3 regions of the Paenibacillus sp. FSL L8-0708 genome follow, and region 2 is predicted to be linked to each of the others. Evidence: predicted binding sites of a transcription regulator. Region 2 holds the regulator's gene; each other region holds the start of a gene.
What was found. Region 2 encodes Rex, which represses fermentation and respiration genes when NADH is low (regulators of the CRP and FNR family bind a similar motif). Its sites were predicted from a motif close to TTGTGAAATATTTCACAA; they were not measured.
Positions count from the first base shown of each region.

Region 1: NYE58_RS18950 (cytochrome ubiquinol oxidase subunit I) is a predicted target of Rex. The motif match lies at 2,427-2,444, and genes of this name have one in related genera.
Region 3: NYE58_RS03925 (flavocytochrome c) is a predicted target of Rex. The motif match lies at 2,461-2,478, and genes of this name have one in related genera.

Region 1 covers NZ_JBBPBC010000001.1:4,004,579-4,009,236, reverse strand. Annotated here, with positions in the region: gene NYE58_RS18955 (cytochrome d ubiquinol oxidase subunit II) at 1-917, opposite strand, end outside; gene NYE58_RS18950 (cytochrome ubiquinol oxidase subunit I) at 914-2,278, opposite strand; gene NYE58_RS18945 (hypothetical protein) at 2,829-4,658, opposite strand, start outside.
Region 2 covers NZ_JBBPBC010000001.1:5,182,966-5,187,623, reverse strand. Annotated here, with positions in the region: gene dinG (ATP-dependent DNA helicase DinG) at 1-1,938, shown strand, start outside; gene NYE58_RS24710 (redox-sensing transcriptional repressor Rex) at 2,069-2,722, shown strand; gene NYE58_RS24705 (amidohydrolase) at 2,709-4,010, shown strand; gene NYE58_RS24700 (cell wall elongation regulator TseB-like domain-containing protein) at 4,183-4,658, shown strand, end outside.
Region 3 covers NZ_JBBPBC010000001.1:849,987-854,644, reverse strand. Annotated here, with positions in the region: gene NYE58_RS03935 (response regulator transcription factor) at 1-746, opposite strand, end outside; gene NYE58_RS03930 (histidine kinase) at 721-2,355, opposite strand; gene NYE58_RS03925 (flavocytochrome c) at 2,580-4,370, shown strand; gene rlmD (23S rRNA (uracil(1939)-C(5))-methyltransferase RlmD) at 4,635-4,658, opposite strand, start outside.

The DNA of each region.
Region 1 (4,658 bases), 1.2 Mb from region 2:
ACTAACGCTAAACCCATTGCCGGTGAAGTTGCACTGCTCTGAATCGTGATATACGGATCAAGAATATAAGGGTATTGCCCAATCCCATAAGCAAAAAAGGCACAGAAAAACTGCAACATGACGCATATAAAAGCTAATCCGTAACGGCGTCCGTTATATAATAGCCACATCGCGATCATGAAGAAAGCAACGGAAAGTGCCAGCAACCACCATAAATCCATCATATTTTGAAAATGCCGCTCATTGTGTTGACCCAAATAGATAAATGCTGTCAGTGCGAGGATTATCGTCGGTGTGCTCCAAAACAGGGCGTAGTTGCGCATCAGCTTCAACGCGGAATGATCCTCCGCCCGAGATGCGTAAAATGTCAGAAATGAGCCGCTAATGAACAAAACGGACACGATTGCCAGTCCAACGATACTCCACGATAACGGATTGGTAAACAGCGCCCAGTAATCTAGAGAAACCGTCTCCCCCTGCTTCACGATAAAGCCGCCTTCAGACAAAGTTAGCGCCACTGACAACGATGCTGGAATAAGCAAACCTGTAGCTCCGTACAAAAAAAGATAAACTATGTTTTTCTTGGAACCGTAATTTTCAAAAGCATAGAATGAACCGCGAATCGCAAGAAGAATCACTGCAATGCTTCCCGGAACAAGTAACGCGGAGCCATAATAATAGGCTGTGTCCGGAAAAAAACCGACGATGCCAATATAGAAAAAGATAAAAAATACATTTGTAATCTCCCATACGGGTGATAAATATCGGGAAATCAGACGATTAATGAGATGATCCTGCTTTGTTAAACGTGCATAAAAGGCGAAGAAGCCCGCTCCGAAATCAATGGAAGCTATAATTAAATAGCCGTACAAAAACAGCCAGAGCACCGAGATGCCAATCAATTCGTAACTCATCATTCAGTGCCCCCCTTTTCCGTAAATTGATTAGGATGATCCTTCATCCATTTCTCCATCTCAGCTTCTGCCGGATTATTGTTGAACAAGCGTCTCAGCACGATTACACACATACTGCCGAGTACGATGTACAAGAGCAATAAGGCGAAGAATATAATTCTTACATTCGGTGAAGACGTGGCAGCCTCCTCAACACGCATATATCCACGGATAATCCACGGCTGTCGGCCAATCTCTGCATAAAACCATCCCAGCTCAACAGCCAGAAAAGCGAGAGGGGCGCTCAGTGCGATGATGCGAAGCATCCATTTGTTAAGCTCATTACGCTTTTTCCAGAACACAAACAGAAAATATAGAAACGAAATCGCGAGCAGAGTAAATCCAATTCCGACCATTAAATCAAACAGATAATGAACGAGAAGCGGTGGCCATTCTTCCTTGGGGAATTCCTCGAGCCCCGTCACCTCTGCATTAAAGTCTCCAAAGGCCAGGAAGCTGAGCAGCTTCGGCAGATGAAGAGCCCCTAGAACTTCATGCTCTGCATTCAGCCATCCCAATAGCACCAAATCCACACTGCTGCTCGTCTCAAAATGCCACTCTGCCGCTGCAAGCTTCTCTGGCTGATGCTCGGCCAAAAACTTGGCGGACACATCACCGGCTAACGTGTTCAGCAAACCGAATAGTAAAACGACTGCCATCATTAGATTTAAAGATTTTTTGTGGTATGCGGACACACCTTTTCTCAGCATCGCGAAGGCTGCAATCCCGGCTAACAAGGCAGCTCCAGTCAAATAGGCCGAGCTTAATACATGGAACACTTTGGAGAACGTCGCCGTATTCAGCATCGCTTGCACCGGGTTAATCGCTGTGAATTGGCCTGCTTCCATGACAAAGCCTTCAGGCTGGTTCATGAATCCGTTCACCGTCGTAATAAAAACGGCAGACATGCCTGCCCCGGCGACAATCGGTATCGTCAGCAGCCAATGGATATACGGATTTTTGAACCGACCCCATGTATACAAATAAATGCCCAAGAAGATAGCTTCAAAGAAGAACGCGAACACCTCCATGAATAACGGAAGTGCAATGACATTCCCAGCCAGTTTCATAAAATTCGGCCATACCAGGGCCAGTTGTAGTGAAATCGCTGTACCGGTCACGACACCAACCGCCACAGAAATGACAAATCCTCGAGACCACCGCTTTGCCATAAGTGTATAATGGGGGTCCTTCTTCCGAATCCCGATAAACTCTGCTATAGCGATCATTAGCGGTATACCGACGCCAATCGTCGCAAAAATAACGTGGAACCCGAGAGTCAAGCCTGTCACCAGCCTGCTCCATAGCACCGTATCAATTGCCATTTTTTACTGCTCCCTTCAAAACACTGTTCATTTTTCTATGATTAGGCCTGCTAACTGTTGGCTGCATTCAATATCAGGTTTAGCAAGGTTCAGCGACATCGTTGCCTGTTCGTTTTAGTATGACGTTCATCGTTCTTTGCTATGTAAAAAGAGAAAAAATTCACAAAGCAAGAGTTGGCGAGCCCGATTTATCTGATACTGAGCAGTCAAAATTATAATGTGACCTAATAATTAAAATCATCTTATCTTAAATTGCAAGTAATTCAATCACAGATATCTCTTAATCCCTAAACGTTCAAGAAAGGGTCAAATCTTTCTGACAACTCAGTGAATAACACAAAAAGTACCCGAAGGAGCTATTGATTGATTAGTGTATATGTGATGTCACAAGTTCCCTCCTACTTCGATGCTGGCAAAAAAAACGATATTTTCTCATTTTGAGCCGTAATATATCCCCCTTTTGCAACAAAAAACACTGACTCAAATCATCAGTGTTTTTTGAATTAAAGCTAATGTCATCTTCGTCATGACAAATCTTGATCTGCCAATATCATTTAGTACGGCCGTAGAAAAAAGAATACCCATCTGACTTCCCAAGCTTAGTCGTCTCCGTTCCGTCCACTAGCTTGACCGCTTTCAGCAACGATACAATTTGCGTATGCATTAGCTTTGCATCAAATTTGTCCATCTCTCTGTTGTCACTATCCACGAGCAGATAGTCGGGCATTGGAATGAAAGCAATCACCGGTATCCCTGCTTCAAATAAGGGCTGACTCTCTCCAAACTCAAACTTGTTATGTCCACGCAATAATACAGTACGTGTGCTATCTGTCTTTTCAATAGCCTTCAGCCAAATGGCCGCCATCATTTCATTGCCCGCATAGGTATATTCTGTACTTATTTGTCCAGTTGGTCTATAATGACCCGTATCATCGTCCTTCCACTCCATGCTGCCTAAATGCTCAACCGTAATTCCAGCTACAGCTTTTAAATGGCCATTCTTGCCATCCCACAGCTCTCGATGCCCCTCCATCCAGGTAGAAGTCGCCTGAGAGGACCCTTTGAACTCCGGTAATCTAAAATGCCCTGTCACAAAAGCAAATATCATCGTACGTTCCGGCTGCTCCTGCTGTAAGTAACGAATCATAGACAGCATGCCCACAGCGCCATTCTCCTCCACCACATTTATCCCATCCGTATGAGTATTTACGATAATTGCTTCGTCTTTATTCTTACCGTCAATTTTCACATAAAAGGATTCTGTTGGGGCATCTTTTTGTATTACCGCTTCTAAAATAACCGTACCTTCTTTATGCTCCTGAGCTGCCCTGATAACCTTTTGCCCTTCCGTTTCATTCACCCAGATCGCAGGGATTCCAGCATAATCGGTGGTAAAAGGCACATATTGCTCTTCAACCTTAACGTCAGATACCCCTTTCCAGACTAAAACAACAGCTTTTACGCCCATTTCCTTCGCTTGCTCCAATTTAGCTTCTTTTAATGCTGTAGTGAGGACCAGATCGCCTTCATTTGGGGCAATTTGGTTGTCCATTGGAGATGAAGCCCGCATATTCATAACGATCCCACTTGGAAAATTTCTGAAATTCTCAATTTCAATGACAGCAATTTTTCCGCTGGCCTGGCCATATTCACCACGCTTCGTATACACCAGCTCCCCGGTTACACCTTTTTCGTCAGTTTCCCCGGAATAGGGAAAAGCTGAAGAGACATGAATTGCCTGCTGATCAATCATTAAAGCACTGTTCTTTTCTTCCCATCGGTCAAAAGTATAGCGATCACGAAATACTTGCAGCCCCATATCCGTTACCTGTTGCTCCAGCCAAGCAATAAACTGATTGTGACCCTCAGAGCCGGTTGTACGGCTTCCAAAAGAATTCATTACTTCAATATCTTTGAGCATCACTGCTGCAGAATCCAATTTGCGTTCATCGATCGTCACTGTCGTATCAGCAGCTAATGCTACAGGTGTTGTAATAGGTTTTGCATAGACTCCAATACCCCAAAGTGCAGTAACGATAAGTGCAGCAATGCTGAATAACACTTTACGAACCACTAGAAACGGAGTAACTCTTCTGCTTACCTTTTGCCCCAAGAGTCCTCTCCATATGCCCGCTATGATCAGCAAGAGGATAGAAAGCGCAAGCAGCCAAAAATTTCTTGTGATTAAGAATAACCCTTCTGCCACCATCGCACTAATAAATACTACATGTAACTTCTCACGCTTCTTTAATAGTAAAAAAGAGATGCCTAATTCTGCTAATAAAAAGATGATGGTCACGATTGAGATTACCGTTTCTTCGCCAATGAATACCGTAGCACATAGTGCTAGGATCAAAAGCAGCACCACTGACAATCGTCT
Region 2 (4,658 bases):
ACCAATGAAAAAGTCATGGTCAGCACTCATACCATTAATCTGCAGGACCAATTGCGCGAGCGGGATATCCCTTTGTTAACGCAGGTAGTTCCTTTTCCGTTTAAAGCTGCTATTTTTAAGGGAAGAGGGCATTATTTGTGTCTGCGTAAGTTTGAGCATAAAATTAATAAAAAGGACTTTATAAGCCCAAGGGAAGATGCGCTTACTGCCGCTCAGATGATTGTATGGCTCACTCAAAGTGAATCAGGGGATGATGAAGAGCTGAATTTAAGCGGCCGGGGCGGTGATTTCTGGGAGACGGTGGCAAGCGATACCGATTCCTGTCTGGGCCGTTCTTGTCCTTGGTTCCGCAAATGTTATTATCATAGGGCCAAGCATGAAGCTGGGATTGCTGACGTGGTTATTACGAACCACTCCAAGCTATTCGCAGATGTTAAGGCTGGGCACCAGCTGCTTCCGGCTTACGAGCATCTTGTCATTGATGAAGCACATCATTTAGAAGATGTGGCTGGTAAACATCTTGGCATGCATATGAAGCATTTCACTGTGGCACACACATTATCGCGGCTGTATAAAGATAGCCGAAACGGACAGCTTCCTGCTCTGCGCCAGATATTACAGTCGTCAGGCAGTGAAGAGGCTTCAGAATGGAGCGGAGTCATCGATCGGATCTACCCGGATCTGCTTACCGTCAAAGAAACCTGGGATGCACTCAGCGACAAGCTGTTCAGCCTTTTGCCGGAACGCAGTGATGCAGGGGCAGGGGAAGCGGGACAACTGGTTATGCGTTTGATTCCCGCCCGTAAGCCGAAGGATTGGGATGAATTGGTTGCACTAGAGAACACTATGAATCTGACGTTAAGCGACATCATCCGTAAGGGTGATAAAATGCTTAACGAGATGCGCGACCAGGAAAGCCAATCCTCAGCAGACAGTCTTGTTACTGATATTAGCGGTTTATTTAAGGATTTGGCTTCCATCCGTGAGCAAGTAAGATTCTTTATGGGGCTGAATGACGATAATGTAGTATATTGGCTGGAGGCAAATGGGAATTACCGCAGCAAATCACTGCAGATGTATGCTGTCCCTGTGGATGTTAGCAGCCAGCTTAAAGAGTTGTTCTTCGATAAGAAAAAAAGCATCGTGCTTACCTCGGCGACGCTGTCTGTAGATAAATCTTTTCAATTTATGATTGATAATCTCGGACTTAACGAAGCTGCGGAAGAAGGACGTCTAATGACCTCACTTCTTCCTTCTCCCTTTAAGTATCGCGAGCAGGCACTGTTAGTTATACCGCGTGATTTTCCTAGTGTGAAGGGCAGTGTGGGCGATGCTCGATTTGTCGATACACTCGTACAGTCATTATCGGAAGCTGCTAAAACAACACGTGGGCGGATGCTGGTTCTGTTTACTTCTTATAAAATGCTGCGTCAGGTATATGATCCGCTTAAAGAGGCTTTAGCCTCACAAGAGATTACGGTGCTTGGTCAAGGCGTGGAAGGTGGCAGCCGGAGCAAGCTGATCCGCCGCTTTCAGGACAGTGCAGCATCCGTATTGCTGGGGACGAGCAGCTTCTGGGAAGGTGTAGATATTCCAGGTGAAGCACTGACTTGCCTGGCCATCGTGAGACTTCCGTTTCAACCGCCGAATCACCCGTTGGCGGAAGCGAAGTCGGAGTTATTACAGGCCCAGAAGAAGAATCCGTTCATGAAATTATCTGTTCCTCAAGCGGTTATTCGTTTTAAGCAGGGATTCGGAAGACTGGTTCGCACGGCGCAGGATCGCGGAATAGTTATTGTTTATGATACAAGGGTTATTGAATCTCATTACGGGAAGTATTTCCTTTATTCATTGCCTGGTCCCAAAATGGAGCATATGCTTACTGATCAAATGGTCCCTCGCATAGCGGAATGGCTAGAGGATGGCGGCGCTTCTTAAAACGCTCGTCTTCAGTTTAGCTCCTCCTTATCCTTAAGGGCGGTGTGTTACAGTACCGTCCTTAATAAGGAGAGGTAGACGTTTGAATATGGATTTTCACAAGAACATTACTATTTTTAGGAGGAAAAATATGAAATCGGATAAAATATCAGAAGCCGTTGTTCGCAGACTGCCTGTGTACTTGCGTTTTTTGAATGATCTCCAGAATCGCGAAATATTAACAGTTTCCTCTCAGGAACTTGGACAAAAGCTTGATCTTAATCCCGCACAGATTCGTAAGGATTTAGCATATTTTGGTGACTTCGGCAGAAAAGGTATCGGCTATGATGTAACGTATCTTATTGAGAAAATCCGTCATATCCTGAAGCTGGATCAACAGCTTAATGTAGCTTTAGTTGGAGCAGGTAATCTCGGACATGCCTTGTCTAATTACAATGCATATCTTAAAGATACTATGAAAATCACGGCTATATTTGATTCGTACGCTCCTAAGGTTGGACGTAAGATCAACTCCCTTACTGTGCAACCGATGGATGAACTAGGCAGCACGATTCGTGAGCAAGGTATTCGCATTGCCATTATTACCGTACCTGATTCAGAAGCTCAAAATGTAGCAGATATTCTCATTTCTTCTGGGATTGAAGCGATTTTGAACTTTGCCCCTGTGATTCTGAAGACACCACCGAATATCCGGGTGCATGCAGCTGATTTTACAACTGATCTGCAAAGTCTTGCTTATTACTTGCGGGATGGAAAGGAAGAAAGCGAACATGAACAACAATAAAACGATAATTAAGGGCGGGTATTTTCTGACTCCGGGAACGGATGAGCCGGTTCTGAGTGGATATATGACTATTGAAGATGATTTAATCACTTACATAGGAAAAGAAGAGCCTCAGATGGAAGCTGGAGTGCAAGTGGTTGATGGCAGCCGTCTGCTGTTCATGCCTGGACTTGTAAACACACATGGTCATGCGGCGATGTCTTTGCTGCGTGGATATGGAGATGATTTAGCGCTACAAGTGTGGCTTCAGGAGAAGATGTGGCCAATGGAGGAAAAGTTCACCGGTGATGATGTATACTGGGGAACCTCCTTATCTGTATTGGAAATGCTGAAGGGTGGAACTACGACCTTCCTCGATATGTATGATCATATGGACCGAGTAGCCGAGGTAGCTGAGTTATCAGGTATCCGTTCCGTATTGATGCGTGGTGTGATCGGGTTATGTCCAGAGGATGTACAGAATCACAAGCTTGCGGAAGCGATTTCTTTTGCCCGTAACTGGCATGGAAAGGCTGAAGGCAGAATTACTACTATGATCTCGCCGCACGCCCCTTATACTTGCCCTCCGGACTTCCTGGTTAAGTTCGTGCAGGCAGCGCATGATCTGGATTTACCGATGCATACGCATATGTCCGAAACGAAACGTGAAGTGGAACAAAATGTGGCGGATTACGGGTTGCGTCCTGTAGCTCACTTAGAGAAGCTTGGCATGTTCACACGTCCCTCGATAGTTGCACATGGTGTTCATTTAAATGATGAAGAGATTGAGATCTTGGCTCGCCATAATGTGGGTGTATCTCATAATCCGGGCAGTAATTTGAAGTTGGCTAGCGGAGTGGCTCGGGTTACTGATCTTCTAAAAGCTGGTGTGAAGGTGTCTCTTGGCACGGATGGCGCGGCAAGCAACAATAACTTGGATATGTTTGAAGAGATGCGGCTTGCAGCTCTCATTCATAAGGGTGTCAGCGGTGATCCAACGGCTGTTCCAGCTCCAGAGGCTCTGCGTATGGCTACAGAATATGGCGCGCAGTCCATCTTTTTAAATAATGTAGGCAGACTTGCTGTAGGGATGAAAGCAGATTTCATTGCTATTGATATCGATCAGCCGCATTTGCTGCCACACACAGATCTGTTGTCTCATGCGGTTTACTCTGCTAGCGCTAAGGATGTTGAGCATGTGTGGGTGAATGGTAAACAGGTCATCAAGCATGGACAATGCTTAACCCTGGATGAGGAAGCTATCCGGCGTAAAGCGCAAGAAGCCTTCGAAGGTTTATTGAAGCGTTAAGTCTGGAGAATAACGAATAAATAATAGGCTGCGACTTTTTGCTTTTAGCAAAAGTTGCGGCCTTTTGTGTATTTTTAAGGCTGGGAAAGCTAGAAAATTATGAAATTTTGGATAAACACGCGGGTGTGTTATATAATCAAAAAAGATATATTACTAGAAAGGGAGCTGTACCTTGAAGAAAAGGAAAAAATGGATCCTCCTGGGGTCAGTTCTGATTCTGCTCCTGGGGTTTGGACTTATCCAGTTCTATGCCTATATTATGAAAGATCAATGGAACGAGCGTGATATCGCTAAGGATGTTGCCAAAACCAGAGCGGGTCTAACAGAGGTAACCAAAGCACAAAAATCGGTTTGGGATGAAAATGCAGTGTACTGGGTATTAACAGGGAAAAATGAAGCCGGGACTGCTCTTATGGTCTGGGTCCGCTTTACGGTAGATGGAAAATTTGCTGAAGGCGACGACGCAGTGTTTGCTGAGGAACTAAGTAAAGGAACCTCGGAAGCCCAAATACGCGGCATTATCAAAGCTGATCTTCCGGACATAACGATTGAACGCTTGCTGCCGGGAGTATATAACGGAGAGTATGCTTGGCAGCTTTTTTATAAACAGAGCGGTCGGTATTATTATCAATTTTATCGCTTTTCGGA
Region 3 (4,658 bases), 4.3 Mb from region 2:
GGGCTTGAGCCAACTCTATTTTTGAACACACGACTAAAATAGTACTGGCTCTTATACCCTACCTTCACGGCCAGATCCCCGATTTTGATATTCGGCATTACGTCATCCAGAATCTCCTTCGCCTTCGATATCCGAAGCTCGGTGACATAGTCAAGGAATGAAGCACCGATTTCTTGCTTCATACGCTTACTAAGATAGGTTTGGTTGATATAAAATAGTGCTGCTACTCGAGTAATAGACAGCTCCGGATCCTGATAATGACTGTCAATATACTCGGTCACTTTTTGGATAAGCACTGTTCCATCCCCTGTATACCCGGGAAGCTCCCGCTCCTTATCCACCCTGCCTTCATGTGAATGCAAAGGATATTTTACCTGAAGATGCTCATCGATCCGATGAAGCAGCTTGTTCAGATCACTCTTCGGCACAGGTTTCAATACATAATCGAATGCTTGCAGTTGCACGGCTTGACGAGCATATTCAAAGTTATCGTACCCGCTGATGATGACAACCAGAACCGACGGGCAGCGTTCGCGCAATATATTCATCAGATCGAGCCCATTCATATTCGGCATGTTGATGTCCACAAGACATACATGTGGTGGGGCTTCCTCCACCATATTCAATGCTTCGTTTGCACTTTTCGCTTCTCCTGCAACCTCAAAAAGATACGGACTCTCCTCAATGTATTGTCGCAAGCCTTTGCGAATGATCGTTTCATCATCGACGATGACAATCTTCCACATCTTCATTCCACTCCCCGTCCAAAGGTATTCGAATGACCATAACGGTAATGCCATCTTCGCTCTTCACTGCAAGGCCATATGGCACTCCGTAAGCTAGTCGAATGCGATGGTTTACACTGTATAGCCCAAAGCCTGTGGCAGAACGATCATATGTATCATCAAGAAGGGCTTGATTTATCTGCTCAAGCTTCTCTTCCGGAATCATAACCCCATTATTTTCAACCTTAATGACCAAATCATCGGCCTGTTTATATGCTGTAATCGAAATTTTGCACTTTTGATCCCCAAGTGGCTTAATCCCGTGATAAATCGCATTTTCCACCAAAGGCTGCAGTATGAAGCGAACGACTTGGCATTGAGCAAGCTTTTCATCATATCGAAGCTCGTAGTCCAGAATCTCCTCATATCGCACACCTTGAATATGAAGATAACTCTCGACATGGTACAACTCCTGATCAAGCAGAATGTAGGGACTGCCTGTGCCAAGCCCTAATCGGAAATACGCGCTAAGCGCTTCCACCATCTCCACCACATTGTCTGCTCCATGTTCCGTTGCCATCCACTGGATCGTATCCAATGTGTTGTATAAAAAGTGCGGCTTGATCTGCTCATGAATCAGTCTGAGTTCCATCTCCTTTCGGTCCTGCTCCACAGCGTATAATTGAACAAGCATGTCATTGAAGCTTCGTCCAAGATCGCCGATCTCATCCGAGCGCGTAACATCTGCTCGTATGGTTTGGTTGCCGTTCTGCACATTTTCCATTACCTGGCGAAGCGACTGAATTGGACGAATAATGGAAGAAGCAAGCAGCACCAGAAAGACGATAAACGCACTACCGATAAGAACGCCTACCAGCAATGCAGTCCGCTGGGTTTTGATCACCGCTAACGATAGACTTGAATTCGGTACTTTGAGTACTAACTTCCAGCCTTCCACATTTTGAATTGGAGCCTCAAATACACTCATGTTCTTCTTATCTGCTGTATCCTCCGCTCCATCTTCTTCACCCAGCTCTCTGCAATCGACGATAAGCTGGCCTGACTGGTCATATAGCATTACATCTTGAGCAATCTCCCTCATCTTCTTGACGGAGACGGCTGCGGCAATATAAGCTACCTCATCATTCACCGATGGATTCACGCGATAAAGAATGACGACGATTTCGGCTGCATTCGCTTTGGATACGATCGGATTGCTTACCACATAATTGGAATCTGAATTCAGCAGTTTTCGATAGTAGGGTCGGTTTAGTATCGAAAAAGGCTTGTCCCTTGCTGACCAGGAATTTCCGTGAATATCCACCACGCGTATGGATTCGTACTCTACTTTCTTCTTCGCCTCGAACTTATCGAACTCTTGCAGCAATTCATCTCGTGTCCACTGATGGTCCGAAGCTAGAGAAGCAAGCATGTCTATCTCTCCAATGCGCTGATTAAACCAATAATCAATCTGGTCGCTGCGTGCAGTAACCACTTGCTGCGTTAAGTTCTTATTCAAAGGGACAACCGTATGGTTCATCTCCAAATATATTGTTACAAGCAATGCAACGAACAGCAGCGAGAAGCAGCCTCCTGCGATTAACGTAATTTTTAAGTGAATTGATTTCATTGTAATCATAGCCCTTCACAATATCCGTTTCTTACATGCCCGAAAAAGACAAAAAAACACTAATCTGTGCAAATACATAATGCTGTACTAAATCTATAATAGGTCTTGTGCATATTTTCACATGAAATAACATTCATGTCTAGGCTAGAGATAAAGGATTTGCCTAGCAAATCTTCCTCTCCCTAGTGTATGTAACCAATCCACAACAGAATGAAGGAGATATTATGCGAACTCACACGAAAAAGCTGTTATCTATTCTACTAGTCCTCAGTCTTATGTTCACGCTTGCTGCTTGCGGCAGTAAAGATGCAGAGCCCGCTGCAGATGCAAACGGAGTTCAAGTCTTTGAAGGAGTTGGGCAAGGTAAACATGGCGATATTAAAGTAAAAGTCTCCTTATTAGATAACAAGATCACTGACATTAAAGTGACAGAGCATAAGGAAAATGAAATACTTGCAGAACCTGTTTATACGCAGCTCAAGCAAGAGGTCATGGCAACTAACAGCGCAAAAGTTGATGCCATTAGCGGATCTACAGTTACAAGCAAAGGATATCTCGAAGCCATTCAAGATGCAATTACGAAGTCTGGACTTACCCTTGTCGCTGGCGCTGCAGTCAGTGGAAGCAAAGACAAAGAAGAAGTCGAGCAAACCTATGATGTTGTCGTCATCGGTGCCGGGGGTGCTGGCTTTAGTGCGGCTATCGAAGCGAAGAGCGCTGGAGCTAATGTAGTTCTGCTCGAGAAAATGCCAGCTGTTGGCGGCAACACATTGATTTCCGGTGGTGAGATGAATGCGCCTGACAACTGGGTTGAACGTGCTCTTGGCATCACAGATGACACGGCTGACTTGTTCTATAATGATACGATGAAAGGCGGAGACAACCTCGGGGATCCAAAGATGGTTCGTATTCTTGCCGACAATGCTCTAGCATCTGCCGAATGGCTGCGCGATGATATCAAGGTAGAGTTCTTACCTGATCATCTGTTCCAATTTGGAGGCCATTCCAGAAAACGTGCGTTGATTCCTGTAGGTCATACAGGTGTTGAATTGATTACTAAGTTAAAAGCCAAAACAGACGCTGATCAAATCACGATCAAAACGAATATGAAAGCCGAAACCTTGCTGAAGGACGAAAGCGGCAAAGTAACAGGTGTAACTGCGACTTCGGGTACTGGCGACAAGATCACATTCCATGCGAACAAAGGCGTCATCATCGCTACCGGTGGTTTTGGATCCAATGTAGAGATGCGTAAGAAGTATAACCCTACAATGGATGAAAAATATATGACTACCGATACACCAGCATCTACAGGTGACGGTATCGTTATGGCAGAAACGATTGGCGCCAAACTGACAAACATGGAGAGTATTCAAACGTATCCAATCTGTAATCCTGAGACAGGTGTTATTTCCCTGGTTGCAGACTCCCGCTTCGATGGTGCGATCCTGATTAACCAAGAAGGCAAGCGCTTCGTTGAGGAATTAGAACGTCGTGACGTTATTTCTAAAGCAATTCTTGCCCAAACGGGTGGATATACGTATCAATTATGGAATCAAGGCATTGAGGATATTGGTAAAACGATCGAAGTTCATCAAGACGAATACGATCAACTCGTTAAACAAGGCTTGCTCATTAAAGCCGATACGATTGAAGAGGCGGCTGATTTCTTTAAAATTGACGTGAACACTTTGAAAGAAACGATTAATAAAGTAAATGATTATGCGAAAACAGGTAAAGACCTTGATTTCAAACATCGCGGTGGATTGAAATCTCTTGAAAAAGGCCCTTACTACATCGAAAAAGCTGTACCCTCCGTTCACCATACAATGGGCGGCTTGGTGATCGACGAGAAGACTCGCGTTTTGAATGAAAAAGGCGAAGTCATCCCTGGGTTGTTCGCTGCAGGTGAAGTAACAGGGGTCATTCATGGTACAAACCGTCTTGGCGGTAATGCCATCGCTGATATCTTCACATTCGGCCGGATTGCAGGCAAACAAGTTGTAGCAGAGTAAACTTTTTTTTGTGTAACTGCTCTATTAATAAGTTAGCCTTAAAAACGTGCAAGATAATTTGTAGAGTGCCGGTTGACTGCTAACTTTCAAGCTACCCTCTATGACATAGCAAACCGCCCTGTTCGCAACATTGCGAACAGGGCGGTTTATTATGGTGGAGCCTAGAGGTTACTCTCGTCTAACTCGCTGCTCTTTTATCGTTCTCCGTTAGTGGAATTAATATTGCCCATTTCTTTTCTGGTACTATCACTAAAACTATAGCAATTATTTAGTGTCTACTTGACAAGG